3 regions of the Mesorhizobium sp. M0189 genome follow, and region 1 is predicted to be linked to each of the others. Evidence: predicted binding sites of a transcription regulator. Region 1 holds the regulator's gene; each other region holds the start of a gene.
The links. Region 1 encodes PhoB, which activates phosphate uptake and scavenging genes when phosphate is short. Its sites were predicted from a motif close to TGTCATNNANCTGTCAT; they were not measured.
Positions count from the first base shown of each region.

Region 2: a site for PhoB is predicted at 6,987-7,003, ahead of NKJ09_RS06600 (alkaline phosphatase D family protein). Genes of this name have one in related genera too.
Region 3: a site for PhoB is predicted at 4,338-4,354, ahead of NKJ09_RS14315 (esterase-like activity of phytase family protein). Genes of this name have one in related genera too.

Region 1 covers NZ_JAMYSW010000003.1:430,869-441,279, reverse strand. The annotation lists gene NKJ09_RS07950 (sugar ABC transporter permease) at 1-462, opposite strand, end outside; gene xylF (D-xylose ABC transporter substrate-binding protein) at 605-1,645, opposite strand; gene NKJ09_RS07940 (ROK family protein) at 1,932-3,176, shown strand; gene phoB (phosphate regulon transcriptional regulator PhoB) at 3,186-3,875, opposite strand; gene phoU (phosphate signaling complex protein PhoU) at 3,892-4,599, opposite strand; gene pstB (phosphate ABC transporter ATP-binding protein PstB) at 4,632-5,435, opposite strand; gene pstA (phosphate ABC transporter permease PstA) at 5,432-6,283, opposite strand; gene pstC (phosphate ABC transporter permease subunit PstC) at 6,287-7,273, opposite strand; gene pstS (phosphate ABC transporter substrate-binding protein PstS) at 7,333-8,394, opposite strand; gene NKJ09_RS07905 (hypothetical protein) at 9,056-9,409, shown strand; gene NKJ09_RS07900 (DUF2865 domain-containing protein) at 9,501-10,411, opposite strand, start outside.
Region 2 covers NZ_JAMYSW010000003.1:173,333-183,743, reverse strand. The annotation lists gene NKJ09_RS06635 (NAD-glutamate dehydrogenase) at 1-102, opposite strand, end outside; gene NKJ09_RS06630 (peroxidase-related enzyme) at 272-835, shown strand; gene NKJ09_RS06625 (YciI family protein) at 959-1,282, shown strand; gene NKJ09_RS06620 (LysE family translocator) at 1,292-1,906, opposite strand; gene NKJ09_RS06615 (DUF1062 domain-containing protein) at 2,300-2,926, shown strand; gene typA (translational GTPase TypA) at 2,984-4,813, opposite strand; gene NKJ09_RS06605 (hypothetical protein) at 5,012-5,293, shown strand; gene NKJ09_RS06600 (alkaline phosphatase D family protein) at 5,340-6,914, opposite strand; gene NKJ09_RS06595 (MFS transporter) at 7,279-8,562, opposite strand; gene NKJ09_RS06590 (TetR/AcrR family transcriptional regulator) at 8,645-9,250, shown strand; gene NKJ09_RS06585 (hypothetical protein) at 9,348-9,938, shown strand; gene ppa (inorganic diphosphatase) at 9,956-10,411, opposite strand, start outside.
Region 3 covers NZ_JAMYSW010000006.1:206,072-216,482, reverse strand. The annotation lists gene NKJ09_RS14330 (MFS transporter) at 1-163, shown strand, start outside; gene NKJ09_RS14325 (MATE family efflux transporter) at 173-1,645, opposite strand; gene NKJ09_RS14320 (L,D-transpeptidase) at 1,824-2,612, shown strand; gene NKJ09_RS14315 (esterase-like activity of phytase family protein) at 2,760-4,238, opposite strand; gene NKJ09_RS14310 (TIM barrel protein) at 4,485-5,474, shown strand; gene NKJ09_RS14305 (sugar ABC transporter substrate-binding protein) at 5,516-6,574, shown strand; gene NKJ09_RS14300 (sugar ABC transporter ATP-binding protein) at 6,632-8,158, shown strand; gene NKJ09_RS14295 (ABC transporter permease) at 8,175-9,152, shown strand; gene NKJ09_RS14290 (MurR/RpiR family transcriptional regulator) at 9,149-10,024, shown strand; gene NKJ09_RS14285 (ribokinase) at 10,055-10,411, shown strand, end outside.

The DNA.
Region 1 (10,411 bases):
ATAGGCGATGATGAAACCCTGAAACGCTCCGATAGCCAGGCCGAGCACCAGGCCGGCGGCCAGTGCGATGACCCACAGCCAGGGGCTGCCAAGCTGAAATCCCATGATGCGGACGAGGAATTCGGCCTGCGCCACGCCCATCACCATGCCGATCACGCCTTCCACGGAGCCGACGGAAAGATCGATGTTACGCATCACGATGACCAGCACCATGCCGGTCGCCATGATCGCCACCGACGAGGTCTGCACCGAAAGGTTCCAGAGATTGCGCGGCGTCAGGAAGAGCCCGCCCGACAGTATGTGGATCCCGACCCAGATGACCAGCAGCGCGCCGACCATGCCGAGCATGCGCGTGTCGAGTTCGGTTGCCTTGAGAAATCGGGCAACGACGCCGGCCTCCGATTCCCGCGCCCGGTCTGCCGTCGAGCTGTCGACCGGCGTGTTGGAAGTCGTGTCGGTCATGATGTTTCTCCCGCCGGGTTGCCGTCTGCCGCGGATGCCGGAAGCAGCCTAGAAGTTATCCGCCGGAAGCGGAAAAACAATTCTTTCTTGAAAAAACGCCGCGGCAAGCGGCCGCGGCGTTCGGACTTCTCGGAAACTCGGATCAGTTGCAGACCGGAACAGCGCCCGCCGCCACGCCCGCGCAGACCTCTTCTTTCTTGATCCAGCCGGCGTCGATGACGACGTTGAGGTTGTCCTTGGTGATGGCGACCGGGGTCAGGAACAGGGACTTTACGGTGTTGCCGCCGGGCGTGGTGAAATCCTTCACGCCGGCAATGTCGGTCATCTGCTTGCCGTCGGCCAATTGCGAGGCGATCTCGGCGGCGTTCTTGCCGAGCTCGCGCGCGTCCTTCCACACCGAGACCGTCTGTGTGCCGAGCGCGATGCGGTTCAGCGCGGCGTGGTCGCCGTCCTGGCCCGAGACCGGAACCGATCCAGCCAACCCTTGCGCCGTCAGTGCGGCGACGACGCCGCCGGCAGTGCCGTCGTTAGCGGCGACCACCGCATCGACCTTGTTGTCGTTCGCGGTCAGGAACTGTTCCATGTTCTTCTGGGCGTTGGCCGGCAGCCAGCCGTCGGTATAGGCCTCGCCGACATTCTTGATCTTGCCGCTGTCGATGGCGTCCTTCAGCACTTCCATCGAACCGGCAAAAAGGAAATCGGCATTCGGATCGGCGCCCGAGCCCTTGATGAAGACATAGTTGCCTTCCGGCTTCACCTTGAACACGTCGCGGGCCTGCATGCGGCCGACTTCCTTGTTGTCGAAGGTCAGGTAAAAGACGTCCTTGTTCTCGATCAGCCGGTCGTAGCCGACAACCGGAATACCTTCGTCCAGCGCCTTTTGCACGGCCGGCCCTATCGCCGAGGCGTCCTGCGCCAGGATGATCAGTGCGTTGGCGCCCTGCGAGATCAGGCTCTCGACGTCGGTGAGCTGCTTGCCCGGATTGGACTGTGCGTCGGCGGAGATATACTTGTCGCCGGCAGCCTCGATGGCCGCCTTCATTGCGGCTTCGTCGGTCTTCCAGCGCTCTTCCTGGAAGTTCGACCAGGAAACGCCGATGACCTTGTCTTTAGCCTGCGCCACCGACGCAAGCGCCAGCGTCATGGCGACACCCGCCAGAATGGCGGTCGTGAATTTCTTCATCATATCCTCCCTGCGCCGCGTACGGCGTGACCAATTGGCCCCAAAGGCCAGCTTAGAGGCGCTAATTTTTTCGAGCCTCGAAAAAATACTGGCCCGATCTCCCGCTGCTGTCAACATCGATTCTGATGGATTTTGATGTTGCTGCGACTTTTTTCGAGCTTCGGAATAAACGATGACAGCGCCACCTGCATCTGACACTATTTGCCTCATCCGACACTATTTGTCGGCATTACCGACGGCTTCCGGTTCATGAGCGGCCGCGGCAAACCGGGAGGAAAGCAAAACGATGTCGGTCGGAATCCGCCATGACGATTTGCGCCGGCGCAACCGGGCGATGGTGATCTCGGCCGTGCGCCGGGCCGGCCAGCCATCGCGTACGGAGATCGCCGCAACCACCGGCCTCAGCCATTCGACCATATCGGCGATCTCCTCCGACCTGATACGGGAAGGCATCCTCGCCGAGAGCAAGGCAAGCGAACCCGTTTCGTTGAAACGCGGTCGTCCGCAGGTCGGCCTCGCCCTCAATCCGGAAGCGGCGGCGGTGCTGACCGTGGTGTTGTCGCTGAATTTCCTGTCGGCCGCCATCATCGACTATGCGGGGCAGGTGGTCGCCGAGGAACAGCGCCGGCTGGACACGCTGACCATGCCGCGCGACGAACTGATCCGCGAATGCATGGCCATCGTCCGGCGCCGGCTGGACGATCCAGATCTTGACGTCCGCAGTGTCGCCCGCATCGCCCTGGCGATTCAGGGAATTACCGACTCCCCTGCACGCGCCATGCTGTGGTCGCCGATCACGCCCCAGACGGACATCGCCTTTGCCGACATGCTGGAAGATGAATTCGGCATCCCGGCCACGGTGGAGAACGACTGCAATATGATGGCGGTGGCTTTGCGCTGGCGCGATCCGGATCGCTATCGCGACGACTTCATCGCCATCCTGCTTTCGCACGGCATCGGCATGGGGCTGGTGTTGAAGGGCGAGCTGTTCACCGGCACGCATTCCTCGGGCGGCGAGTTTGGCCACATGATCCATCGTCCGGGCGGCGCGCTCTGCCGTTGCGGGCGGCGCGGCTGCATCGAGGCCTATGCCGGCAATTACGCCATCTGGCGCAACGCCACGCAGATGAGCGAAGACAGCCAACCGGTCGCCGACGTCAGCGACGCCGACATGCGCGCGCTGGCGGTTCGGGCGCGCGAGAAGGACGGGCCGGAACGCGAAGCCTACCGCAAGGCCGGCGAAGCGCTGGGTTTCGGTCTCGGCTCGCTGTTCGCGCTGATCGATCCGGCACCGGTCGCAATGGTCGGCGCCAGTGCCGCCGCCTTTGATCTGATCGAGCCGGCCTTGCGGAAGGCCATCGCCCAGACCGCCGGCGGCCAGCATTCGGGCTCGATCTCCTTCGATACCGAGCCGAACGAATTGCCGCTGATCCGCGAAGGCTGTGCAATGCGGGCGTTAAGCTTCGTCGACCAGCAGATTTTCGCGCCGGGCGCGCAAATGAGGCCCGGCGTCAGAAAGAACGTAGCCTGACTGGGCGGGTCAATCTTCCCTGATCGCGTAGCCGGCACCGCGGATGGTGCGGATGACATCAGGCATGCGGCCGTTGTTGACGGCTTTGCGCAGCCGCCCGACATGCACGTCGACGGTGCGTTCGTCGATATAGATCGTCTCGCCCCAGACATTATCGAGTAACTGGCTGCGCGAGAAGACGCGGCCCGGATGCCGCATCATGAATTCGAGCAGCCGGAATTCGGTCGGCCCGAGCCGGATCTCGGTCTTCTTGCGATACACCCTGTGCGATTCGCGATCGAGCACGATGTCGCCGACCTTCAGCACGCTGGACAGCACTTCCGGCTTGGCGCGGCGCAGCAGCGCCTTGACCCTGGCCATGAATTCCGGTGTCGAAAACGGTTTGACCAGATAGTCGTCGGCGCCGGTCGAAAGACCGCGTACCCGGTCGCTCTCCTCGCCGCGCGCGGTCAGCATGATGATCGGCAGCCGTTCGGTTTCGGGGCGCACCCGCAACCGGCGGCAGAGCTCGATGCCGGAAACCGCTGGTATCATCCAGTCGAGCACCAGAAGATCGGGCACATTCTCCTGCAAACGGATCTCGGCTTCGTCGCCGCGTGTCACCACCTCGACCTGGTAGCCTTCGGATTCGAGATTGTAGCGGAGCAGCACACCCAACGGCTCCTCGTCCTCCACCACCATTATGCGTGGTGCGATCATCGGCTGGGCACCCCCATCATGTCGCCGGTGCGGACATTGTCGTTTCGTCTTGCTTCGGACGATTGACCGGCAATTGCTCGCCGGTCAGCACATAATACGCATTTTCGGCGATGTTGGTGACATGGTCGCCGATCCGCTCCAGATTCTTGGCGCAGAACAGCAGATGCGTGCAAGCGGTGATGTTGCGCGGGTCTTCCATCATGTAGGTCAACAGTTCGCGGAACACCGACGTATATTTGACGTCGATGCGCTCGTCGGCGGCGCGTAGCTTGGCCAACGCGGCCGCATCGCCTGCAGCATACTCCTCGATGACGCCCTGCACCTGGATGAGCACCAGCTGCGCCATCGCATCGATGGAATGCGATAGGTCGCGCGGTGTGACGCTAAGGCCGACCGCACTCACACGCTTGGCGATATTCTTGGCAAGGTCGCCGATGCGTTCGAGATCGCCGGCCATGCGGATCGCCCCGACGACATGGCGCAGATCGTGGGCCATCGGCTGGCGCTTGGCGATCAGGGTGATGGCGCGGTCGTCCAGTTCGCGTTGACGCGCATCCATGATGGCATCGTCGGAAACGACGCGTTGCGCCAGCACGTTGTCAGAATTCAACAGGGCCTTGGTCGCCCCGCCGACCATCGAACCGGCGAGGTCGGCCATGTCGCGGATCAGCTTGCTGATCTGCTCGAGATCCTCGTCGAAAGAAGCGACTGTGTGTTCGCCCATGGTCCTGTCCTTATATGCATGATCGGAACGGCTCAGCCGAAGCGGCCGGTGATGTAATCCTGCGTGCGCTTCTCGCGGGGCGACGTAAAGATCTTCTCGGTCCGGTCGAACTCGACCAGTTCACCCAGATACATGAAGGCGGTCTGGCGCGACACGCGCGCCGCCTGCTGCATGTTGTGGGTGACGATGACGATCGTGTAATCGGCTTGCAACTCGTCTATCAGCTCCTCGATCTTGGCGGTCGACAGCGGGTCGAGTGCCGAAGCCGGCTCGTCGAGCAGAATGACTTCCGGCTTCACCGCCACGGTGCGGGCAATGCAAAGCCGCTGCTGCTGGCCGCCTGACAGGCTCAAGCCGCTGGCGTTGAGCTTGTCCTTGACCTCGCCCCACAGCGCGGCCCGCTTCAACGCTTGTTCGACGCGGCCGTCCATTTCGGACTTGCCGAGATTCTCATAGAGCCTGACCCCGAAGGCGATGTTCTCGTAGATCGACATAGGGAACGGCGTCGGCTTCTGGAACACCATGCCGATCTTGGTCCTCAGGAGATTGAGATCCTGCGAGCGGTCGAGAATGTTCTTGCCGTCGAGCAGCACCTGGCCCTCGGCTGTCTGCTTCGGGTAGAGTTCGTAGATGCGGTTGAACACACGCAGCAGCGTCGATTTCCCGCAGCCCGAAGGGCCGATGAAGGCAGTGACGCTGCGCTCGGGCAGCGACAAGGTGATGTCCTTCAACGCCTTGCTCTGGCCGTAGTAGAAGTTGAGGTTCTTGACCTCGATCTTCGTCTTCTCGGCGACCGTTTCGGTCATCGTCATGTCCGCGGACAACATCTGTGTCATCTGTCCTCTCTGCGTCCGGTAAGGCTGCGGGCGAGGATGCTCAAGCCCAGAACCGTCAGGGTGATTATGAGTGCGCCGGTCCACGCCAGTTGCTGCCATTCCTCGTAAGGGCTGAGAGCGAACTGGAAGATGGTCACCGGCAGGCTGGCCATCGGCGCGTTGATATTGCTGCTCCAGAACTGGTTGTTGAGCGCGGTGAAGAGCAGCGGCGCCGTCTCGCCGGAAATGCGTGCTATCGCCAGCAATATGCCGGTGACGATGCCGGACAATGCGGCGCGGTAGGCGACCGAACGGATCACCACCCAACGCGGCGCGCCGATCGCGGCACCGGCTTCACGCAACGCGTTCGGCACCAGGTTGAGCATGTCTTCAGTGGTGCGCACGACCACCGGAATGACCAGGATGGCAAGCGCAACGGCGCCGGCTATGGCCGAGAAATGCCCCATTGGCCGCACCATCAACTCATAGACGAACAAGCCGATGATGATCGAGGGCGCCGACAACAGGATGTCGTTGATGAAGCGCACGACGGTGGTGATGCGCGAGAAACGCCCATATTCGGCCATGTAGGTTCCCGCCAGCACGCCGATCGGCGTGCCGACGACAACGGCGATGATCGTCATCAGCAGGCTGCCCGCGATTGCATTGAGCAGGCCGCCGGCCTCGCCTGGCGGTGGCGTCATCTCGGTGAAGACCGCGAACGAAAGCCCGGCTGTGCCCTTATAGACCAGTGCACCGAGAATGAGCGCCAGCCAGGCAAGCCCGATGCCGGCGGCGACGACGCAAAGCGCCATCATCACCGAATTCCTGGCTTTGCGGCGGCTGTGGAGCGATGAGGATGTCGACATCGGTCAGGCTCCCGTACGGGCGTCGATCCGCATCAGCATATAGCGGGCGGCGGCAAGGATCAGGAAAGTGATGACGAACAGGATCAGGCCGAGCGAAACCAGGGAAGAGGTGTAGAGATCGCCGTCGGCCTCGGTGAATTCATTGGCGATGGTCGCCGAGATGGTCGTGCCCGGCGCGAACAGGGAGGCGCTGATGCGGTGGGCGTTGCCGATGACGAAGGTCACCGCCATGGTTTCGCCGAGCGCGCGGCCGAGGCCAAGCATGACGCCGCCCATGATACCGATGCGGGTATAGGGAATGACCACGCGCCGGGTCACTTCCCAGGTCGTGCAACCGATGCCGTAGGCCGATTCCTTCAGCACCGCCGGCACCGTATCGAAGACGTCCTTGGTGATCGAGGTGATGAAGGGCAGCACCATGATGGCGAGGATCAGCGCCGAGGTCAGAAGGCCGATGCCGTAAGGAGGGCCGGCGAAAAGGCTGGATAGTCCCGGCACGCCGTGGAAGATGTTGATGATGAAGGGCTGTATCGTCGTCTGCAGGAACGGCGCGAACACGAACAGGCCCCAGATGCCGTAGATGATCGAGGGAATGCCGGCCAACAGCTCGACCGCTATGCCGATCGGGCGCCTGAGCGGGCGCGGGCAGAGTTCGGTGAGAAACACGGCAATGCCGATGCCGATCGGAACCGCGATCAGGATGGCGATGGCCGCCGTGACCAGCGTGCCGTAGATCGGCGCCAGCGCGCCAAATTTTTCCGTTACCGGATTCCAGCTTTCAGTCGTCAGGAAAGAGAACCCGAAGGACGACAGGGCCTGCCATGAGCCGGCAAACAGCGAGATTGCGACACCACCGAGGATGACCAGCACAAGAATTGCGGAAGCGCGGGTGAGTCCGCGGAATATGGCGTCTGTGAGCGCGAAGCGCCGCACCGTAGCTTCCCTGGCCCGGGCTGCAGATGATAGCATGGCATCGGAAGCGATGGTCATTGGGTCCTCGCGATTGAAGGCAACAGGGAGGGCGCCGTCGACGCCCTCCCTGGAGGAGATTACATAGCCGAGTAGAGCGGCTTGCCGTCGCTGCCGACGACTTCCTTGGCCCACATGGCCTTGACGCTCTCGACCACCTTGTCGGGCATCGGAACGTAGTCCAGCTCGCCGGCCATCTCGTCGCCCTTGTCGTATGCCCAGGCGAAGAATTTGAGCGCTTCGCCGGTGGTCGCCGCGTCGTCCGGCTTCTTGTACAGGAGGATCCACGTCGCCGCCGTCATTGGCCAGGACTCGGCGCCCGGCTCGTTGGCGAGGATGACGCCATAGCCCGGCTGCGAGCTCCAGTCGGCATTGGCCGCTGCCGCCGAGAATGCCGCCGCGGTGGGTTCGACCTTCTTGCCGTCCTTGTTGATCATATCGGTGTGGGTGAGCTTGTTCTGCTTGGCATAGGCGTATTCGACATAGCCGATCGCGCCGCCGGTCTGGGAGACGTTGTTGGCAACGCCCTCATTGCCCTTGGCGCCGATGCCCACGGGCCATTCCACGGCCTTGTCGACGCCGACCTTTTCTTTCCAGTCCGCGCTGACGTCGCCGAGGTAGTATGTGAAGTTGAACGTCGTGCCCGACCCATCGGAACGGTGAACGACCGCGATCGCCTGCGAAGGCAGCTTGACGTCGGGATTGAGCTTCTTGATCGCCTCGTCATCCCAGCTCGTGATCTTGCCGAGGAAGATGTCGGCCAGCGTCGGGCCGTCGAGAACCAACTCGCCCGGCTTGATGCCTTCGAGGTTGACGACGGGAACGATGCCGCCCATCACCATCGGGAACTGAGCCAATCCGGACGATTCAAGCTCTTCGCCTTTCAGCGGCGCATCAGAAGCGCCGAAGGTAACGGTCTTGGCTTTGATCTGCTTGATGCCGCCGCCGGAACCGATCGACTGATAGTTAAGCCCAATGCCGGTGTCTTTCTTGTAAGTGTCGGCCCACTTCGCATAGATCGGGTAGGGGAAGGTGGCGCCGGCGCCGGAGATGTCCGCGGCGAGCGCGGCGGACAGGGTGAGGGTAGTCGTCGCCGCAGCCATTGCAATCGCAACGGCCGCCGAGCGGATGAAATGTCTCATGTGGCCTGCTCCTGTTCGGAATATGGTCTCTCGGCGCCATTCCTCCGGCGCCCGCTGAGGCCAATAGCCCCCGATTATTACAGTCGCATGACAGTTTCATGTCGCTCCGGTAACGTCGTCCAGCCGGGTTAAGAAGGAACGGCCGCGGGCTTTGTCGGCATGGGCCGCGGTTTGCCGCTGGAATCAGCAGCTTGCGTGAATTCCGGCCGGCTTTGTCCGCTCGACGATAGCAGCCACTGACCTTGAGAAGAAAAAAGCCGGACGGGAGCGCATTGCATGCAGCCAGAACGTGTCATGGCCGCGCCATCGCCGAAACAGGTCCGTTGGGGTAAATCTGACCCTGTTTCTTGCCGGCGGTCGCTGCTCCCGCCCGTAACTGGAGGAGCGGAACTTCGAATATCCCATTGTCGCGACTGAGCGCGCCATTGGGTATGGTGCGATCGCACCATGGCCTTACGCTGGAAGCGGTGACGAATCGCAAGGTTTTAATTCGCCTCGCGCTGGACCTCCATCCGCGCCCGACCCGGCGATCGATCTTTCGAGCGGGGCCTTCGACTGGAAGTGCGGCGATTTCTACTTCACCTTACCTACTCCCTCTGCACTATTCCGCCGGTTGTCGGTTGGGCCGAAGCAGCGTTATAAGCTTGCAGGGGTGTTGCTGATGTTTCGACGGATTCTGCCTGTCTTCCTGTGCCTGGCGCTGCTTCTGGGAACCGGCTGCGCGCGCAGCTATGACGGCACCGTGATCATTCCCAAGCCGCTCGATGTTCGCCGTTTCTGGGACCGGCCTTCTCCGCAGGCGCAAGCCGAACAGTCGCAGCTGGAGACCGATGTCTTTCCTGTGGCGCCTCAAACGCCGAAAAGGCCGGCGGTGCGCAGGAGCGCAGCTTCCGTTGCAGCGCCACGAAGGAAGGTCGTCGCCAACCCGCCCATGCTGTCATCGGAGCCGGCGAAGCCGCTCACCTGCAGGAATGTCAGCCTGCCCGGCAAACGGGCCCGCATGGTCTGCGAATAACCAACCGGCCGTCGGTCGATACGTGCGGCTGTAGGCCTTGAAGCGGCTATCCGGCCAGCCGTTCGCCGTCTCGGGACATCGCCTGCCCTGGTCAGTCCGCCGGGAAAAAGGCCGGCCCGACCACTCTCACCGGCCGCGCGCCGATCGCTCTTTCGACCGACTGATGCTGGGCAGCCCCTGGCACCTCGGCAACCGGCGTTTTTGCCCCTGCGAGAGCGGTACCGGCGGTTTCGATCCCGGATTCAGGAATTTCCGCGACGCTGCCAAAATCCGGCTTTGCCGTCGGCAACGGAATGATGGCGTTGCTCATGTTGGCCGGTGTCACGGTTCGTGCCCTGAGTTCGGCGACGCGCTGGTAATAGCGCTTGACGTCGCAGGCCTTGAAGTTCGCGTCGTCGCGGTACCTGAAGGCGGTCGCAAGCTCCACATAGGGCTTTTGCGTCTCGAGCGCGATCATCTCTTCGGTCTCGCGGGTGGCATCGCTCAGCGTATAGAGTTCGACGCCGGCATCGTCGCAGATATAGCGGCACTGATCGACCGTTTCCTTCAGATCGTCGTTCTTGGCGAACTGCGATTTTGGCGCGGGGAAGAAATATCCGTCCGACAAGCGAACGCAAAACAGCATCCGATTGCCACCCATTGTTGCGCCTGCGGACTGGGTTTTGGGTGCTGTGCGCTGCTGCGCCGGCGGCTGGTCTTGCTGCGCCTGCTGCTTCTTGGCAGCGGGGGCGGCGCAGCCCAGCGCGACGAATCTGGCCTTCAGGCCGGAGGTGTCCCTGCCCGAATTCGACAGTCTGGCGATCTGCCGTTGCACCTCCGCCTTGCTGCTTACGAGGTCGGCGCAGGGGTTGAAGAAGAACCCGGCCGTTTTCGCCGTGCATCGGCGCTGTCTCTCCAGCCTTTGAATCGCGGCGAGTTGCCGGCGTAGTTGGGCAAGCTCGGGGCTGGTCCCGGCGTCACGCCCCGCCGAAAGCAATTGGCTCCTGATCGCGCCGCAGCTAT
Region 2 (10,411 bases), 260 kb from region 1:
GAGATCGATGACGTCGTAGGCGGCGACATCTTCGGCCGGAGCTCGGGCCAGCAAGTAGTCGGCAAGCCTGCCGGGCTTTTCGCTGCCCTTGGCCGGACTCATCTTTTCAACTGGCTTGCGGATTTCAGGCCGGCCATGAGCTAATTCCCTCCCGTCATGTTTTTACAACTATCGTAGCAGATGACGGGTATTTGGCGACAAAGGTTTGACGGCTTGCGACGAAATGTCGGAATTCACCGGCAGCCTGGCGGAAAACGAGGAGAAATCCCCTATGACAGACAAAATCACCGCGCTTGACCTCGCACCGGCGGAGCTGAGCGAAGCGACCAACGCCTATTTCGCCAAATGCCGGGAGAAGCTCGGCCTCGTTCCCAATGTGCTGCTCGCCTACGCCTTCGACGAGAAGAAGCTGCGCGCTTTCACCGACATGTACAATGATTTGATGCTGGGTGAATCCGGCCTGTCGAAGCTGGAGCGAGAGATGATCGCGGTGGTCGTCTCATCGGTCAACCATTGCTATTATTGCCTGGTTGCACATGGCGCGGCGGTGCGCCAGCTTTCCGGCGACCCGGCCTTCGGCGAGATGATGGTGATGAATTTTCGCGCCGCCGAGCTGTCAGACAGGCAGCGCGCCATGCTCGAATTCGCGGTGAAGCTGACCGAGCAGCCGGCAAAGATCGTCGCAGCCGACCGGGCGGCGCTGCGGCAAGTGGGCTTTTCCGACCGCGACATCTGGGATATCGCCTCGACTGCCGCGTTCTTCAACATGTCGAACCGGCTGGCATCGGCGATCGATATGCGGCCGAACGATGAATATCACGCGATGGCGCGATAGGGCACCGCGGTCGTATATATTAGCTACATCGCATTCTCGTTGCTTGTTTGCCGGTTTGGTCCGATGATCGGCATGCGGCATGACCGCATGCCGGTTCGATGCCGCCGATCAAAGGAGGAGAACATGGCGAAATTTCTCTACGTCTATCACGGCTCGGGCAAGATGCCGACCGAGGAGGCCGAACGGAAGGCAGCGATGGATGCCTGGAACGGCTGGTACGGCAAGCTTGGCTCAGCCGTGGTCGACGGTGGCAATCCAGTCGGCATGTCGAAGACCCTGCTGCCCGGCGGCAAGGTCGAGAACAATGGCGGCAGCAATCCGACCGCCGGTTACACCATCATCGAAGCGAAAGACATCGACGATGCCGTCCGCAAAGCCAAGGATTGTCCTATCCTGACGGACCCGGGTTTCAGCGTCGAGATCGCACCGATAATCGAAATGGGTTGACGCGGCGGCTCAAGACCGCGCCGCGATCGCCGCCGCAGCGCCGGCCATGGTGCCGGCGCTGACGCGGTTGGCGATCTTCATCGCCCGTTTGCTCCTCAAGAGCTTGCGCGCCTGCGATGCGGCGAGCACCCAGGTCAAATCGATGGCGACCAGCACCACGGCCATGGTCGCCGTCAGCTCGACCCAGCCGATCACGCTGACTGAACCGAGATCGATGATGGTCGGCAGCAGCGCCAGGTAGAACATCATGATCTTGGGGTTGCCGAGCGTTACCGCCATGCCGGCAAAGAACAGTCTGACGGGCGAATCTTCGCGCGGCAGCGAACCTTCTTTTGCCTCGACCGGTGCGGTCCACATCTTCCAGGCAAGCCAGGCGAGATAGACGACGCCAACCCATTTCACGACGACAAAGGCGAAGTGGAACGTCTGCGCCACCACGGCGAGGCCAAACACCGCCAGTGATAGCCAGATCGCTTCGCCGATCCACATGGCAAGCAGGAACGGAAACACGTCGCGAAACCCTTTTGCGATGACCCGCGCCACAAGTGCGGCAATCGACGGGCCCGGCGAGCCGGCGGCAACAAGCAGGGCGCCGGCAAAAATCAGAAGCGACGTGAAATGCATGACGCGGATCTCGTTAGAAATTTTTGGACGCTTCAACATAACCCAACTGTTCCGGCGACGGTAGCGTCCACCGAAAGAAGGCTTGTCGGCCAGGCACCTCGCGGCTAGAAGTGTCGTCTCGAAATCCTTTCCGAGCTTCACTTTGCCTACGTAACCGCCGGTCTCGCCAACTCCCCCGACACAGAGCAGGGCGTCGCAGTCGCGGTGCCTGTTTTCACATCATCTGTTCTTCAGGGTGGCGGTTCGAGACCGGTTTGGCACTGCTGAACCGCTGTCGCGCATAACCCGCGACACCTGATTTCCAACTGCCGCAGTCTCTCGCCACGCCGTGCCCGCAGGGGCATCTCGACATCGCCGATCTGACGAACTTCCCGACGGGAAGGGCTTTTCGGCATGCCTTCGATACTGCGTATCCGCTGGACGATCGCGCCCAAGACCGCACCGCGACCTCACCTCAACTGCAATCGCTGCGGCGGTCTGAAAGCCTATCGCTGCAGCGGCAAATTCCGGGTCAATGCCAATGGCAAACGCATTGATGCCTGGTTGATCTACCGCTGCATCGATTGCGACAATTCCTGGAATTTCGGCATTCTGGAGCGATGCAGTCGCCGCGATATCGAACCGGCAATATTGCAGGCGCTCGAACGCAACGATCCGGTCCTGGCGCGGCGCCATGCTTTCGATACTGCCGCACTGCGAAGCAGGATCGGGCGCGTCGAGGAGTTTCCTGAAGCCGCCGTTCATAAGCAGGTGCTCGGGGACAGGCCGGAAAACACCGCCGCCCTCGAACTCCAGCTCGAGCTCGAAATGCCGACAGCGCTGCGGCTCGACCGGTTGCTCGCCAACGAACTCGGTGTCTCGCGATCGCGGCTTCAGGTTTGGGAAGAGAAGCGATTGCTGGTGGTTGGTCCGGATGGGGCCAAAGCCTTGCGCAGGCCGGCCCGGGCGGGAACGGCGATCCGCATCGACCTGTCTAGCGATCCAGACCGGGACGGCATTATCGCGGCTGCCGGCGGGTAAGATAAAGGGAGGAAGCACGCACGTGCTCCCTCCCTCATAGTGGCTGAGAAAAGTGGCTTACGCCGCGCCGACCACTTTCGCCGACTTCTCGAAACGCTTGCGCTCGTTCGGGTCGAGATAGAGCTTGCGCAGGCGGATGGTCTTCGGCGTCACCTCGACCAGCTCGTCGTCCTGGATCCAGGCCAGCGCGCGTTCCAGCGTCATGCGGATCGGCGGCGTCAGTTTTACCGCCTCGTCCTTGCCGGCGGCGCGGATATTGGTCAGCTTCTTGCCCTTGAGCACATTGACTTCGAGGTCGTTGTCCCTGGAATGGATACCGATGATCATGCCCTGATAGACCTTGACGCCGGGGTCGATGACCATCGGGCCGCGGTCTTCCAGGTTCCACATGGCATAAGCCACCGATTCACCCTGTTCGTTGGAGATCAGCACGCCGTTGGTGCGGCCGGGCAGCTCACCCTTGTAAGGCTCGTAGGCATGGAACAGCCGGTTCATCACGGCGGTGCCGCGCGTGTCGGTCAGCAGTTCCGACTGGTAGCCGATCAGGCCGCGCGTCGGCGCGTGGAAGACGATGCGCTGGCGATTGCCGCCCGAAGGGCGCAGCTCGACCATCTCGGCCTTGCGCTCCGACATTTTTTGCACGACGACGCCGGCATGCTCCTCGTCAACGTCGATGACGACTTCCTCGACCGGCTCCAGCAATTCGCCGTTCTCGCCCTTCTGCATGACGACGCGCGGCCGCGACACGGCGATCTCAAAACCTTCGCGGCGCATCGTCTCGATCAGCACGGCCAGCTGCAATTCGCCGCGTCCGGAGACGAAGAACGAATCCTTGTCCGGCGATTCCTCGATCTTCAGCGCGACATTGCCTTCGGCCTCGCGCAGCAGGCGGTCCCGGATGACGCGGCTGGTCACCTTGTCGCCTTCGGTGCCCGCCAGCGGTGAATCGTTGACCAGGAACGACATCGTCACCGTCGGCGGATCGATAGGCTGCGCGTGCAGCGGCTCGGTCACCGACAGGTCGCAGAACGTGTCGGCGACGGTGCCTTTCGACAAGCCGGCGATGGCGACGATGTCGCCTGCCTGCGCTTCGTCGATGGGCTGGCGCTCGAGCCCGCGAAAAGCAAGGATCTTCGAGATGCGGCCGGTTTCGACCTGGGTGCCATCATGGTGCAGCACCTTGACCGCCTGGTTGGATTTCAGCGTGCCGGATTCGATACGGCCGGTGATGATGCGGCCGAGGAACGGATTGGCTTCCAGAATGGTGCCGATCATGCGGAACGGGCCAGGATGAACGGTCGGCGCCGGCACGTGCTTGATGACGAGGTCGAACAGCGGCGCCAGAGCCTGGTCCTTCGGACCTTCGGGGTTTTCGGAGACCCAGCCGTCACGGCCCGAACCGTAAAGGATCGGGAAGTCGAGCTGCTCGTCGGTCGCGTCAAGCGCGGCAAACAGGTCGAACACCTCGTTGACCACCTCGACGTGGCGGGCATCCGGCCGGTCGATCTTGTTGATGACGACGATCGGCTTCAGTCCGACCTTGAGCGCCTTGCCGACGACGAATTTGGTCTGCGGCATCGGCCCCTCGGCGGCGTCGACCAGCACGATGGCCGAATCCACCATCGACAGGATGCGCTCGACCTCACCGCCGAAGTCGGCGTGGCCGGGCGTGTCGACGATGTTGATGCGGGTGCCCTTCCAGTCGACCGAGGTCGCCTTGGCCAGGATGGTGATGCCGCGTTCCTTTTCGAGATCGTTCGAATCCATGGCGCGCTCGGCGACGCGCTGGTTGTCGCGGAACGAGCCGGACTGTTTCAGGAGCTGATCGACGAGGGTGGTTTTTCCATGGTCGACGTGCGCGATGATCGCGATATTGCGGATTTTCATGTTTTGGTCTCGGGAGCGTTGCAGGCAGCAGGCCAAAAGGCGCTGCCTCTTTCGGTTGGGCGGCTCATACAGGGTTTTTCGCAATTGCGAAAGAGGAGGCGAGTCACCAAATAAAGTCACCAAATCTTAAATGTCTTGGTGTGAAGTGGAATTATTAACCAAGGCGGAACCTTTCATGGTCCGGGCAGTTCGAATTTCATGATCGACGCAGGCAGCAGACTCCGGCCGATTTTGGCATGTAGCGCACTCGCCGTCCTCCTCGCGGCAGGCGCGGCGCAGTCGGCCGCGTCGTTCAAGGAGACGCGGACTGCCCTGCCGTCCGACAAGCGGTCGGCGGAGCAGCTTTTTGCCGATGCTCCCGATGGCGTCGACCCGGTGGTGACCGGGCCAGTCAGCGCCGCCTTCAAGCAAAGGCAGCAAAATGCCGGATGCGACAGCGCCGTCTGGCCCAACATTCCCGTCGTCTGCTATCCCGATTGATACACGTCCTACCCTCGGGCTGGCCCGAGGATAATGGTGCAGTCGCTCACGCCGACCGGACCGGATCGAGCGTGACCTTGTAGAGTTCGCTGTCGTCGCGATCCATCAGCCGCACCGTCAGCTGCTCTGTAGCGCCATCGATATCGACAAGTCCGAAGAACTGCAGGCCGGCCGACGGCGGCAGGTTCTGACCCTGCTCGGCAGTCGGTGCCTTGATGAACTTCAGCTCCGGGCCGAAGGTCATGTCGAAACCATTCGGTCCGAATGTGCCTGAATGGATCGGACCCGAAACGAATTCCCAGAACGGATTGAAGTCCTGGAACTGCGCCTTGTCCGGATTGTAGTAATGCGCGGCCGTGTAATGCACGTCTGCGGTGAGCCAAACGGTATTGCTGATGCCCGCGTTCTTTATATAGCGAAGAAGGTGGGCAATTTCCAGCTCGCGCCCCTTGGCCGGGCCATTGTCGCCATTGCTGACTGCCTCGGCCCCGACCTTCTTGGTACCGTCATTCCAGACCACGAGGCCGAGCGGCATATCGGCGGCGATGATTTTCCACGTCGCGTTGGAATTTGCCAGCTCACGCTTCAACCACTTAATCTGCTGTTCGCCTAGGATGCGCGATTGCGGCGTCATCGTCTCCTGCATATCCGGGCCGTTGGGGCCGCGGTAGGAACGCATGTCGAGGAAGAACACATCGAGCAGCGGCCCATAAGCGATCTTGCGGTAGACGCGGCCCGGCTCCGACAGTTCGTAGCGGATCGTCGTCATCTCGTGGAAGGCGCGCGCAGCACGTGCCGCCAGCACATGGATCGATTTTTCGGTGTAGCGGTCGTCGGCGGTCAGGTCCTTCGAGTCCGACCAGTTGTTAAGCACCTCATGGTCGTCCCACTGATAGAAAGTCGGGCAGATGGCACTGAGCGCAAGAACGTTCTTGTCCATCATGTTGTATTTCCACTGCGCCCGGTATTCGTCCAGCGTCTCGGCAACCTTGCGCTTTTCGTCGATCAGCACTGTGTTTTTCCACTTGTCGCCATTGGGCAGGTCGACCTCGTCCTTCATCGCACCATCGGCATAGACCGTATCGCCCGAATGCAGGAAGAAGTCGGGCGTGTGCTTGGCGATCGTGGCGTAGGTCTTCATGCCGGTCTCGTCGATGCCCCAGCCTTGGCCGGCGGTGTCGCCCGACCAGGCGAAACGAATGTCGCGCTTCGAGGCAGGTGCCGTGCGGAAGCGGCCGACGATCGGCTCCGAAACGGCGTTGATGTCGGCAAGATCGGCCGCGACCATGCGGTAGAAAATGTCCTGGTCGGAGGCGAGATCGGTAAGCAGCCGCTTCACCGTATAGTCGCTGGCCGGCGACGTATCGAGCGGCGCCAGGCGGACGGCATTGGCGAAATTTTCCGTCGACGACACTTCGAACATGACGCGCGACGGCCGGTCCGTGCGCGTCCAGACCATGCCGCTGGTCGCGTCGACATCGCCGGACTGAATGCCATGGGTGAAGGCCGGGCGCTGATTGGCGCGCGAGTAATAGGGAAGGGCGAGACCCGAGGCGCCGACCAGGCCAACGGCGCTGGCCGACGTGACGAAAGCGCGCCGCGTCATTGAAATCTTGTTCATGGCTGTCTCCTGGATGGCGTTGAACGTCGCCGCCAAGCTCCAGCTTCAATGTTTCAGGCACATTTCGAAACGATGAAGGTTTTCTGACATCAACAAGCGGGAAGGCTGGACCGCTCGGCGGCGAAGCTGTTGATCTCCCCCCTTGCGGGTCCCTTGCGGGGGAGATGGCCGGCAGGCCAGAGGGGGGCGCTGTCCCGCCGATGTACAAATCAGAAAGAAATCAGACGGAGCAGCGGAGTTTGGGCAGAACATTGCGTAAAGTCGGAGGCTGGCGAACCTTCGCGCCCCCTCTGCCCTGCCGGGCATCTCCCCCACGAGGGGGGAGATCGGCAATTTGGCCGACGGCATCTCCTGCAACGAGAAGCTATGCCGCCTGCGGTTCAGGATCGAACGCCGGGCGGCTGGTGTTGATCAGCAGCGAGATGCAGGCGGCGGCTATTGCCGTCATGCCGGCGATCAGGAAGGCAAGCTCGTAATTGCCCTGCAACTCACGCATAGTGCCACCGAAAAAGGCCGCTGTCGCTGCGCCGACTTGATGGCCGGCGACGATCCAGCCGAAGACGATCGGCCCGCTGCGGTCGCCGAACGCCTCGTTGGAAAGCCGCAACGTCGGCGGCACCGTGGCGATCCAGTCCAGTCCGTAAAATACTGCGAAGATGATCAGGCTGGTCGCCGAGAAGCCGGAATAGGGCAGATAGATCAGCGACAGGCCGCGAATGCCGTAATAGATGCCGAGCAGCTTGCGCGGGTCGAAACGGTCGGTGAGCCAGCCCGACAGCGTCGTGCCAATAAGATCGAAGATGCCCATCATCGAGAGCAGGCCTGCGGCCTGCACTTCGCCGATGCCCATATCGCCGCAAAAGGCGATCAGGTGCGTGCCGACCAACCCGTTGGTGGTGAAGCCGCAAACGAAGAAGGTGGCGAACAGGTACCAGAACACACGCGTACCGGCGGCGCGGCGCAACGTGCTCAGCGTATGCGCGAGGAAATTGCCTTGCGCGGCCGGCGGCGACGGCGGCACGTCGTCGGCCTCGGCACCGTAACGCACCATGCCAATCGCGGCCGGACGCTCCGGCACCAGCATGTAAACCAGCGGCACCAAGGCGGCGGTGGCCACGGCAATGGCAATGGCGACCGGCTTCCAGCCACCCGACTGGGCGAGCGAGGCGAGCAGCGGCAGGAAGACCAGCAGCCCGGTGGCGCTGGACGCCGACATCAGTCCCATCACCAGGCCGCGATTGGTCTTGAACCAGCGGTTGACGATGGTCGCGCCGAGCACGGTGGCGACGGCGCCCGAGCTGATGCCGGAAAACACGCCCCAGGTGAGGAGCAGATGCCACGGCTTGGTCATTAGTAGGCTGAGCGCAGTCGATCCCGACATCAACAGGAGCGCGGCAAGCAAGGTGCGGCGCAGCCCGATCCGCTCCATCAGCGCCGCGGCAAACGGCCCGGTCAGGCCATAGAGGAAGATGCCGGTGGCCGCGGCCAGCGAGACGACGTCGCGCCGCCAGCCGAAACTATTCTCCAGCGGCAGCATCATGACTGCCGGTGCCGAACGCAGGCCCGCGGCGATCAGCAGGCAGAGGAAGATGACGGCGACCACGACGAAAGCGTAGCGCTGGCCAAACGGGCGGGATTGAGCTATCATGTTACTGACCGGTACGTTTCAGGTGTGCGGAACATACGTACCGACCGGTAACATTGTCAACCAGGCAATCGGCAAACCAGACATGAAAAGCATTGAACCAACGATCAAGGAGAATGGCGCACCGCTGCCTCGCGCCGCCGAACGGATTCTCCAGGTGGCGCGCGACCTGTTCTACCGGCAAGGCATCAGGGCGATCGGCGTCGACGAGATCGTACGGCGTGCCGGCGTCACCAAGCCAAGCCTCTACCGCAGCTTTCCGTCCAAGGATGAGTTGGCCGCATCCTATCTTCGGCACTATGACCTCGAATTCTGGGAGCGCTTCGACGAGGCGGTGAATGCCCATCCCGGCGATCCGCGCGCGCAGATCGTCGCCTTCCTGACGCGTGTCGGCAAGCGCACGCAAAGGCCCGACTATCGCGGCTGCGGCATGACCAATGCCGCGGTCGAATATCCCGAACACGGCCATCCGGCCCGCGTCGTGAGCGAGGCCAACAAGCAGGAATTGCGCCGGCGCCTGCGTGCCATGGCGGCGGCGATGGGCGCCGGCGACGCCGACACGCTGGGTGACGGGCTGCTGCTCCTGATCGAGGGCGCCTATATCAGCGGCCAGTTGTTCGGTGCCGGCGGACCGGCGCAGTCGGTGGCCCGCAACGCCGATCTTCTGATCGAGGCAAGCTTGAGGAAATAGCGTTCCGTTTACCAGGTCACTGTGAGCAGCCTGACTTCGTCTAGGCTGCTGCTGAATTTGACGGTACGCTGCGGCAGCCCGAACGGAGTTGTCCGCCATGCGCGCTCTTTTGATCCCGCTTGTCCTCGCCGGTTTCTGCCAGGCGGCTCGGGCTGGCGACATATCCAGCGTCTATACCGATCTCGTCTGGGAGAAGGACTGCGTGACTTATGCCCAGGCGGAGGAAGGCGACGGCGACTGGGCCGACCTCGCCTGTTCGGGCTATGGCGGCTACCCGGTGATGGTTTCCTACGACGACGCGCGGGAATCTCTGTTCTACGGGTTTCCACCTGGCGACATGACCACGGTCTGGGAAAGCTTTTCCGGCCTCAACTCGGCTGGACCCAAAGTCGAGTGGCGTATCGAAACCAAGGGCGATATGGCCGTTCCTTTCGCAGTCATCCATCGTCGCTCGATCAGCGATAGCGAGGGCGAGAACAAGTCGACGGAAGTGCTGATCGTCGCCAAGGTTGCCCAGCCTGGCGCCCACGAAGGCTGCACGATCGCTCTTGTGCTCGCCACCGGCAATCCCGCCGCCAACGATCAGGCGCGCAAGCTTGCCGACGAGAAGGCACGCACCTTCGCCTGCGGCAAGGACAAGCGTGTGGTGATCGGCAACACGCCCGATTTCGGCCGCGTCGACAACTGACGATTTGCGCCCGTTAATTACTTGCGCTTGGCCCGCTCGATTGCCTCGACGATCATCTTCTTGGCATAGGCGGCATCGTACCAGCCCTCGATCTTGACCCATTTGCCGGGTTCGAGATCCTTGTAGTGCTCGAAAAAGTGCTGCACCTGCTGGCGGGTGATATCAGGCAGCTGCGTGTATTCGTGAACGTCCTCATAGCGCAAGGTCAGCTTGGGCGAAGGAACCGCGATGACCTTCTCGTCCTGGCCGGCATTGTCCTCCATCACCAGCACGCCGATCGGCCGCACATTGATGACGCAGCCCGGCACCAGCGCGCGTGTGTTGCAGACCAGCACGTCGATCGGGTCGCCGTCGCCCGACAGCGTGTGCGGTACGAAACCGTAATTGCCGGGATAGCGCATCGACGTGTGCAGGAAGCGGTCGACGAACAGCGTGCCGGCCTCCTTGTCCATCTCGTACTTGATCGGCTCACC
Region 3 (10,411 bases), on a different contig from region 1:
GGCCTTCTTCATCTGCTGTTTTTGCGGCAACGCGCTGCCGGTCATCGGCATCGGCATCCTGTCGACCGTGGCAAGCGCGACCGTGGCGAGCCTGGCCTTTGCCGGCATGATTGTCGTCTTTTCCCTGGTGGCGCTCGGGTTTGGCGCGAAATACGCGCGCTGAGCCGGCCTTTCAGCCGTTCGGCGTCTCGGGCGAAAGATGCGCGCGCTGGCGCGGCACGCCGAGGCCGGTATCCGGCGGTTCGCCGGCAGCCGGCCGGCTCTCGATCATGTGCACGCTGCGCCAACCGCCGAAGCGATAATAGGCCGTGGCCAGCACGAGCGAGGTTATCGAGCCGGCCGGAAAGCTCCACCACAACGCTTCCTCACCGATCGCACTTCGAAAGAAATAGGCGAAGCTGGTGCGCACCAGAAGTACCGAGATCACCAGGATGATCAGCGGCGGCATCACCGCGCCCGTGGCACGCACAGTGGCGAAGAGCACGATGGTGATGCCGAACAGGATGAAGGACCAGGATGCGACCTTGTTGATGTGAGTGGCGATGTCGATCGCTGCACTGTCGCTGCTGAGGAAGAGGCTGAGCACCGCGCGATCGAATACGAACAGCAGCGCGACAAGCACGCCGGTAAGCACAAGGTTGAAGCCGACGCCGGACGCGGCGATGCGGCCGATCCGGTCCCAGCGCCCGGCGCCGACATTTTGCGCCGCCATGGACGAGACCGCGGCGCCGATGGCGAGCGCCGGCATCTGGATATAGGTCCAGAGCTGGGCGGCTATGCCGTAGGCAGCCGCGACCTGCGAGCCGTAGGCATTGACCATGCCCATCACAGTCAGCGCCGCGGACGAGACGACGATCATCTGCAGGCCCATCGGCACGCCCTTGAAGACGACAATGCGCAGCAGCGCCGGGTCCGGCCGCAGCAGAGCAAGATTGGCGCCGGCCAGCCGCAGCGGGTGCTTGCGCGCATAAAGCACGATCAGGATGGCAAGCACGCTTACCGTCTGGCCGATCAGCGTCGAGGTGGCCGAGCCGGCGATGCCGAGTTCGGGGAACGGGCCGATGCCGAGAATAAGCAACGGGTTCAAAATGACGTCGAGCACGACGGCCAGCGCCATGAATAGGAAAGGCGTGCGCGAATCGCCGGCGCCGCGCAGCACCGTCATGACGAAGGACAGCAGGTTCATCATCGGTACGGCGAGAAAAATGATACGCAGATAGGAGCGCGCCAGCGGCAACGCATCGGCCGGCGTGCCGAGCGCATTGAGGATTGTATCGACCCAGATCCAGCCGCAGACCGCGAACACCACCGAGACAAGGAAGAAGAAGGTGGCGCTGGTGCCGACGATGCGGCGGGCTTCGGGCAGATCGCGGGCGCCGACCGATTGCGCGACCAGGATGGTCGCCGCCATGCCGATGCCGAAGACGGTGCCGAGGATGAGAAACAGCACGAGGTTGGCATTGGACGTGGCGGTCAGCGCCGCTTCGCCGAGGAAACGACCGACCCAGACGGCATTGATTGAGCCGTTGAGCGACTGCAGAACATTGGAGCCGAGCACCGGCAGGGCGAACAGCAGCAATGTACGCGGGATAGGTCCACTGGTGAGGTCGCTGGTCCGCCGGCGTGCGGGCATCTTGTCGTCCATGGCAGGCAACTCGGCGAAGGCTTATCTTGAGTCCGGTCCGCAATGATTGCCGATTTAACGAGACAGGTCGACGCAGCGTTGCGAATTCCGCCTGGCGTGCCAGCTTCCGGAATCGTATATTGATCCTGCACGCGTGGGGCCGCATCTTTCCTGGATCTCATGGGCAAGCCGGGGGTTCATGTCCGATATTCCGCTGTTTTTTGAGCGCCTGAACCGGCGTGCGTTTCTTGGTGCATCCGCTTTGGGCGCGGCCTCCGTGGCTCTTTCGGCGTGCACCACGACGGACGTAGCGGCGCCGCCAGTGACCGCGGCGCCAAGCGATCCGGCTTTCGGCGATGCCGCAAGTATGTATGCGGCGCGCGTCGACGAGGGCTATCAACTGCCGGCAATCCCGGTAGCCAAGGTCGATCCGAAATTCGTGCGCCAAATCGTGTCCGATCCGACCGGAGAAAAACCCGGCACGATCGTCGTCGATACCTCCGAGCACTTCCTCTATCTGGTGCGCGACGGCGGCAAGGCAATTCGCTATGGCGTCAGCCTCGGCAAGGCCGGTTTCGGATGGACCGGCAGCGCCGTGGTTCAGGCGAGGAAGAAGTGGCCGGTCTGGACGCCGCCGCCGGAGATGATCCAGCGCCGGCCGGAACTGGCGAAATACAAGGACGGCATGCCGCCCGGCCCGCACAGCCCGCTGGGCGCACGCGCGCTATATCTCTTCCGCGACGGCAAGGACACGATGTACCGGCTGCACGGCACGCCGGAGTGGGATTCCATCGGGAAGAACGCTTCCTCCGGCTGTGTGCGCTTCATGAATCAGGACATTATCGACCTCTACAGCCGCGTCGACGGCGTCGCGCCGGTCTTCGTGCGCCCGAACCTGTCGGCCGCCGGGAAGATCGCCGCCGTGTCGGACAGGACGGCCGAGCCGATCGATGCGGGCGTGCCAAAGGACGCGGAGATGTTGAGGTAAGTGCCTTCGACGGATCATCAGTCTTAGGTTTTGCAAACCCACTAGAACACAATCCTTGTGCCGGCGAGCCGCAACTGAAGGGCCCGACCGTTCGATCGTGCCAGGCAGGCGGACGCGTTCGGCGCATCCGCCTGCCTGGGGGTGTCGCTACTTCCCGGCGAGGCCTGGAAGCGTGACCTGATAGACCAGGAACATCGTGTCGACATCGGCGCCATCTTCGGCCTTGTAGGCCGCGCCGACCTGGAAGCCGTCCTGGGTGAGAAAGTCATTGTCGTTGGCGACGAACAGGAAATAGTCGTCGGGCCGTGTTGGATCGAGGACGCTCACCACCGACATCGCCTCCCACTTCTCCGAAAGGTTGTTGCGGTCATTGGGCGCGCCATTGTGCAGCCCGAAGCGGCCGAGCTCGGTCTTGTCGTTGATGTCGATGAACGGCGTCAGCTTGGCCGGCGTCACCGAGGGATCGAGCTCACCTTTGGGCGCAACCGGCTTGTCCTTGTCGAACTCGGTGCCGGCGATGTCGGTTGCCACCGACACATCGACGACGCTGATCTCGCGATAGAGCGAGGTGTCGCCCTTCACCCCCTGGCCGTTGCCGCTGTCGCGCGCCAGCATCAGGAAGGTCTTGTCCGACAGAGCCACGATTTCGCTCTGCGCGGCAATCTTGGTCTTGCCCTTGGCATCGGTGAACACCGGCAGCGGCACAACATATTCATGCGCAAGCTTGAGTTGGGCCGGATCCGAGGCATCGTAGACCAGCGCGCGCGTGTTCTGGCGCGTCGAAGCGGAATCGCCGCCATCCTGCCTGGGGGCCGATTGCAGCACCGCGATCAGGAACTTGCCGTCGGGCGTCAGTGCCATGCCTTCGAGGCCCTGGTTGTTCTGGCGGCCGGTTTCGGGATCCTTCGGATCTGGGTCTGCCGCGCCAGGTCCCGGATTGTTGGACGCGAAGTTCGGCGTTCCATGACGCATCGGGACAAGCGCCGCCGGTGGCTGCGTTGCCGACATCAGACGCCCATCGGCGGAGAAGTGGTAGATGTTCGGACCATATTCGTCCGAGATGAACATGGTGCCGTCGGGCAGCCGCACGATCGCCTCGTTATCGAGCGCGAGCTTGCCGTTGGCTTCGGGCAGGATCGGCATGTCGTCGGTCGCTGCGCGCACGCCGTTGAGCGGATCTAGGCCGGTTGCATCGATGCCCTTGTCGTCGGTCAAAAGCATGGTGTCGGCTAGCGTTGCCTTGAGGCCCGACTGTTCCTGGCCGGCGGCTGGCACTGCACCCGGCGCGATCGGGGCGAACTCGAGGGCGATCGTGTTGAGGCGCGGACGGTAATCGGTGGTGCCGACGACATTGTAGCCGCGGTCCGGCAGCAGCCATAGCGAGCCCTTGTAGCCATCGGCGCCATGCGTCCAGCCGGCAGCGTCAATCGCCATGCCCGAGCCGGAGCCAAATGTCTCGCCGAACCTGTCTTTCTGGCTGGCCGGGATGCGGCCGACGCCGACCAGGCCCTTGTTGACGAAGTTGGCGCCGCCGACGGTCGCGGCGTTTTCCGCCAAGGCCGGACTCAAGGCGGTGAACATCGCGAGCGCGACAGCGAGGGGCGCGGTTCGGTGCAGGTTTTTCATGGATATCCTCTTTGAGACAAAGCTGCCGGGATCTGAAAAGCGCCGCGTCGCATCGAGAATGCCGCGAAAGCCTTCGGAGAAGCGATCTAGGACGCGAACATGATACTTGCGTGACAGTGCTGCGCTTGCCTGGCCTCGTGTGGTCGCAACTGGCCTGTGCATGGCGAATCGTTGCTATCGAAAGAGCAATTAATAACTTTACAAATAACCATTCTTGTGTGAAGTTATGACAATGAAAGATCACCGATGACAGTCTGTCGTTTCGCCACCCGCCTCAATTCCTTTGCCTCGCGGCCACAGGCCGAGTGGCCTGATCTTGTTGGTAAACCGTCCATGCTGCAAATGGCGGCGCGTGCGGCGAAGGTTGCGGAATTGACCGATCTCGACCTCAACTTCCCCGATCATGTCGATGAAAAACCTGCGGAAATGGCGCGCAAACTCGGCGATCTCGGGCTTTCCATCAATGGCTTCGCCATGCGCTACTACTCTAATCCGGCCTTCAAGCTCGGCGCCTTCACCAATCCGGATCCTTCCGTTCGCCGCGAGGCCATCGACCTGACCAAGGCCGGCATCGACGCCGCGCGCGAGGCCGGCGCCAGCCTGATGACATTGTGGCTCGGGCAGGATGGCTTCGACTACGCCTTCCAGGCTGACTACGCAACACTCTGGCAACACGAAATCGATGGCATTCGTGAAGTAGCGGCGCATGATCCGGGCTGCCAGATTAGCCTTGAATACAAACCCAACGAGCCGCGCTCCTACAGCCTGATGCCCGATGCGGCGACGACATTGCTGGCGATCCGCGAGATCGGCCTGCCCAATCTCGGCGTGACGCTCGATTTCGCTCACGTGCTCTATGCCGACGAGCAGCCGGCTTTCGCTGCCGCCCTCATAGCACGGCACAGCAAGCTGCTCGGCGTGCACCTCAACGACGGCTACGCCAAGCGCGACGACGGCTTGATGGTCGGTGCCGTGCACACGCTGCAGACGATCGAGCTGCTCAGGCAGATCCGCCGCGACGGCTATGCCGGGGCCATCTACTTCGACACGTTCCCCGACATGACCGGGCTCGATCCCGTCCACGAATGCGAAGTCAACATCGCCACCGTCAAGCGCATGCTGCGCGTCGTCGAGCGGCTGGAAAAGGACAACCGCCTGTCAGCCGCCGTCGATCGTCAGGACGCGGTCGCGTCGCAGGCCATCATCCAGGAAGCCATGCTCGGGCCGGACAGCTGAGGCCGGCGCCATCACCGTTTTTCAACAAGGGAGGAAAGACCATGAAATGTCTGCTCGTCACCGCTACCGCTGCCCTGATGACGCTGTCCATCGGCTCGGTGTTTTCCGCGGATCTCGCGCCGCTCAATTCCGACACCGAGAAGGATCGCATCGACTGGTCGCAGCTCGAGGCCAAGTTCGGGGCTTTCCCCAAGCTGCCCGAGGGCACCAAAGCGGGTGCGGTCTCCAAGACGCTGACCAACGAATACTGGCGCTCGCTGGGTGAGGGCTACAAGTCGTTCGGCGACCGCATCGGCGTGCCCGTCGTCTACCAGGCGGCGCAGAGCGAGGGCGACCAACTCGGCCAGCTCACCATCGCCGAAGGCCTGGTCACGCAAGGCTACAACGTGCTGCTCGTCTCGCCGCAGACCGACTCCAATTTGCAGCCGATCATGGAACAGGCCAAGGCCGCCAACGTGCCGGTGGTCAACGTCAACGACGCGGTCATCCCGCAGGCCGAGTACTATGTCGGCAATGTCCAGCGCGACAATGGCGTGCGCGTCGCCAAATGGTTCATCAAAAACCGGCCGGATGGCGGCAAGGTTGCCATCGTCGAAGGCCAGGCCGGCGTCTACGCCGCCGTCCAGCGCACCGACGGCTTCAAGAGCACGATCACTGAAGCCGGCAAGTTCGAGGTCGTCGCCAGCGTGCCGGGCAACTGGGATCGCCAGACCTCCTACGACGCGGCCACCAATATCCTGCAGCAGCACCCCGACCTGATCGGCTTCTATGCCAACAATGACGGCATGGCGCTGGGCATCGTCGAAGCAGTCAAGGCGGCCGGTCTGCAGGACAAGGTGGCTGTCTTCGGCACCGACGGGATTTCCGACGCTTATGCCTCGATCCGAGCCGGCGAGCTGACCGGTACCGTCGACAGCTTTCCGGTGCTGACCGGCGAGGTGGCGCTGGAATCGGCGCTGCGGCTGGTGGCCGGGCAGAAGCTGCCGCGTGTCGTTGCCACGCCGCAGGCGCTGATCACCAAGGACAATGCCGACCGTTACTCGGGCGGCGGCGACGCCGTGCGCAAAGCGCTGCTCGAGGACGCGGCAGCGGGCCAATAGAGCAGGGGCGGCGGGTGCCGGCCTTGGGTCGGCACCCTTGCCTGGAGAACTGAAGCAATGTCAGCGCGGCTGCAATTCGAGGGCATTTCCAAGGTGTTTCCGGCCGTGCGGGCGCTGAGCGATGTGTCCTTTTCGGTCGGCGCCGGCGAAATCCATGGTCTGCTTGGCGAGAACGGCGCCGGCAAGTCGACCCTGCTGCGCATCCTGTCGGGCGTCTACCGGCCGACGGCGGGAAGCGTGCTCATCGACGGCAGGCCGGTGACGCTGAACAACCCGGTCCAGGCGCGCGCCGCGGGCGTCGCGATGATCCATCAGGAATTACAGCAGGTGCCACGTCTCAGCGTTGCCCAGAACATGTTCCTGGGCCATCCGCTGACGCGCGGCGGCGTCTTCGTCGACCGGCGCGAGCAGGAACGCCGCGCTGCGGAAGCCCTCGCCGCCATCGATCCGACCATCGACCCGGCAGCCCCGCTCGGCAGCCTGAAGGTGGCGCAGCGGCAGATCGTCGAGATCGCCCGGGCGCTGCTCGACTGCGCCAGGATCGTGGCGATGGACGAGCCGACGTCGAGCCTCACGCCGAGCGAGTTCGAACGGCTGGCGGAAGTCATTGCCGGTCTGGCGCGCGACGGTGTCGCCGTCGTTTACGTCTCGCACAAGCTGGACGAGATGTTCGGCATCTGCCAGCGCGCCACCATCATGCGCGACGGCGCCGTGGTGGAAACCGTTGATCTCGCGCAGGTGTCGGAAAAGGCCGTCGTTTCGATGATGGTTGGCCGCGAGCTTGCGCAGGAACAACACCGCCCGCATGCTTCCGGCGAGATCAGGCTGAGCGTGCGTGGCCTCGCCTCGGCGACCAAGGTCCGTGACGTTTCGTTCGACCTGCATCGCGGCGAGGTGCTGGGCATTGCCGGCCTGGTCGGCTCGGGCCGCACCGAGCTGCTGCGATTGCTGGCCGGCGCCGACCGGGCGTCATCAGGCACAATGGAGATCGACGGCAAGGCGACAAAACTTTCCAGTCCGCGCGACGGCATCGCCGCCGGCATCGGCCTGGTGCCGGAGGAGCGCAAGCGCGAAGGCATCGTGCCGTTGCGGTCGATCTCCAGCAACATCGCGCTGGCGTCGATGGGCGTGTTCGCGCCGCGCGGCGTCATCGACCACCGCCGGCTGAAGCGCGTGGCAGCCGAGAAGATGAAACGCGTCAATCTCAGACCGTTCCTGCTCGACCGGCCGATCCGCCTATTCAGCGGCGGCAACCAGCAGAAGGCGATCATCGGCCGCTGGCTGGCGGCGGGAACGCGGATCCTTCTGTTCGACGAGCCGACGCGCGGCATCGATGTCGGCGCCAAGGCGGAGATCTATCACTTGATCGAGGAGCTCGCCGCCGAAGGCCATTCGGCAATCGTCGTTTCGTCCGAGTTGCCCGAGGTGATCCGGCTCGCCGACCGGGTGCTGGTCATGCGCGACGGCACGGTCGCCGCCGAACTGGGCCGCGCAAGTCTCAGCGAACAGGCGATCGCCGCGCACGCCATACCCCAAACGGAGATTGAGGCCGGCAAGGCGCAAGGCCGTCGGGCCGGTGCATAACGGACAGGACCATCGGATGACCGATATAGCCGAACACACAGCAGCGCGCCCAAGCGCAGATTTCCTGCACCGGTTTTCGGTGCGCGACGCTGGCACGCTGATCGGCCTGGTGGTGATCCTCGCTGTCTTCGGGGCGCTGGTCCCCGGCTTCTTTGCCGAGCGTAACCTGATCAACATCCTGCAGCAGTCGAGCATCAATGCCTGCCTGGCGTTGGGCATGACGCTGGTCATCATCTCGGGCGGCATCGATCTGTCCGTCGGGCCGACGGCAGCTCTTTCGGCCGTCATCTCGGCCTCGATGCTGGTTGCCGGCGTGCCGTTTCCGCTGGCCATCGCCGCCGGCTTCGCCATCGGCCTCGCCTGCGGCCTGCTCAATGGCGTGCTGGTCGCCTATGTCGGGCTGCAGCCCTTCATCGTCACGCTGGGAACCCTCAGCACCTACCGGGCGCTGGCGCTGATCTATACCGGCGGCAATCCGGTGCTCGGCCTGCCTGCCGGCTTCCGTGCCATCTTCAATGGCTCGCTGTTCGGATTGCCGTTGGCGGTCATTATCGTGGCCGTGGTCGCGCTGATTGCCTGGATCATCCTCAAGAAGACGCCGTTCGGCGAATATCTGCTCGCCGTCGGCGGCAATGAGGAAGCGGCCTATATAGCCGGCGTGCCGATCGCCCGCACCAAGATCGCCGCGTATATGATCTCGGGCCTGCTGGCGGCGCTTGCCGCACAGATCCTGATCGGCCGGTTGGGTGCGGCCGAACCCATTCTCGGCAATCTCTGGGAGCTCGACGCCATAGCAGCGGCGGCGATCGGCGGTGCCTCGCTGATGGGCGGCAAGGGCAGCGTCGTCGGCACAATCCTGGGTGCCGTCATCCTTGGCAGCATGCGCAATGGCCTGACGCTGATGAACGTGCAGTCCTTCTATCAGCTCCTGGCAACTGGCCTTATAATCCTCGCCGCGATGCTTATCGATCGCGTGACGAGGGGACGTGGATGACATTGACCGGGCTGGATCTGAAAGCAGTAGGGCCGCGCATCCGCATGATGATGCCGCATCTGACGCCGCTCGAGGCGAAGGTGGTGGAAACCGTCTTCGGCAGGCGCGGCTTCGACGAGACTATCCCGCTCAAGCAGATCGCAGAGGAGGCCGGCGTCTCAGAGGCGATGGTGGTCAAGATCGCGAAGAAGCTGGGTTTTTCCGGCTATCGTGACTTTCGCACGGCGGTCTATGAATACAGCCGCCTGCCGACCGCCGAGATGCATCAGGAGCTGTCGGTGGACGACAGTTCGGCGGAAATCGTGCAGAAGGTGTTCCGCACCTCCATCCAGGCGCTGGAGGAGACGCTCGCCATCCTCGACATGGACGATTTCGACCGCGCCGCCGATCTGCTTTACCGCGCCAGGAACCGCGATTTCTACGGCGTCGGCGGTTCGGCGCAGATCGCACGCGACGTCTCGCACAAATTCCTTCGGATCGGCATCCGCACCTCTGTCTACGACGATTCGCACATGATGCTGATGTCGGCCTCGTTGCTCGGCGCCGACGACATCGCCGTCGGCTTTTCGCATTCCGGCAACACCAGCGCCGTCATCGACGCTATACAGCTTGCGCGCAAAAGCGGCGCACGCACGCTGGCCATCACCAACTACGATAACTCGCCATTGGCAGCCGTCGCCGACATCGTGCTCTGCTCGACCGCGCAAGGCTCGCCGTTGATGGGTGAGAACGCCGCGGCGCGCATTGCCCAGCTCAACATCCTCGACGCGCTGTTCGTCGCGGTGGCGCAACGCGACTACCAGGCGGCGGAGCGCAATCTCGGCCGCACCATGTCCGCGGTGACGTCGAAACGGAAAGACAAGAACTCATGAAAGGCAGCGGCTCGTGAAAGTCAGGGGCACATGACGGCTTCCCCGCCGCTGGTCACCGTATTCGGCAGCCTGCATTACGACATCATGGTCGAAGCCCCCGATCGCCCACGCAAGGGCGAAACGGTGACCGGTCATGCCTGGCATCCAAAATGCGGTGGCAAGGGCGGCAACCAGGCGGTATCGGCAGCGCGGGCCGGCGTGCGTGCGGCAATGATCGGAGCTGTCGGCGATGACGATTTCGGCCGCACGCTTCTCGACAATCTCGATCGCTGGGGCGTTGACCGGCGCTCCGTGCGGGAGGCTTCCGGCGCCGGCTCGGGCATGAGCGTAGCGATTTTCGACGACAGCGGCGACTATGGCGCGGTGATCGTCTCGGGCAGCAACCTC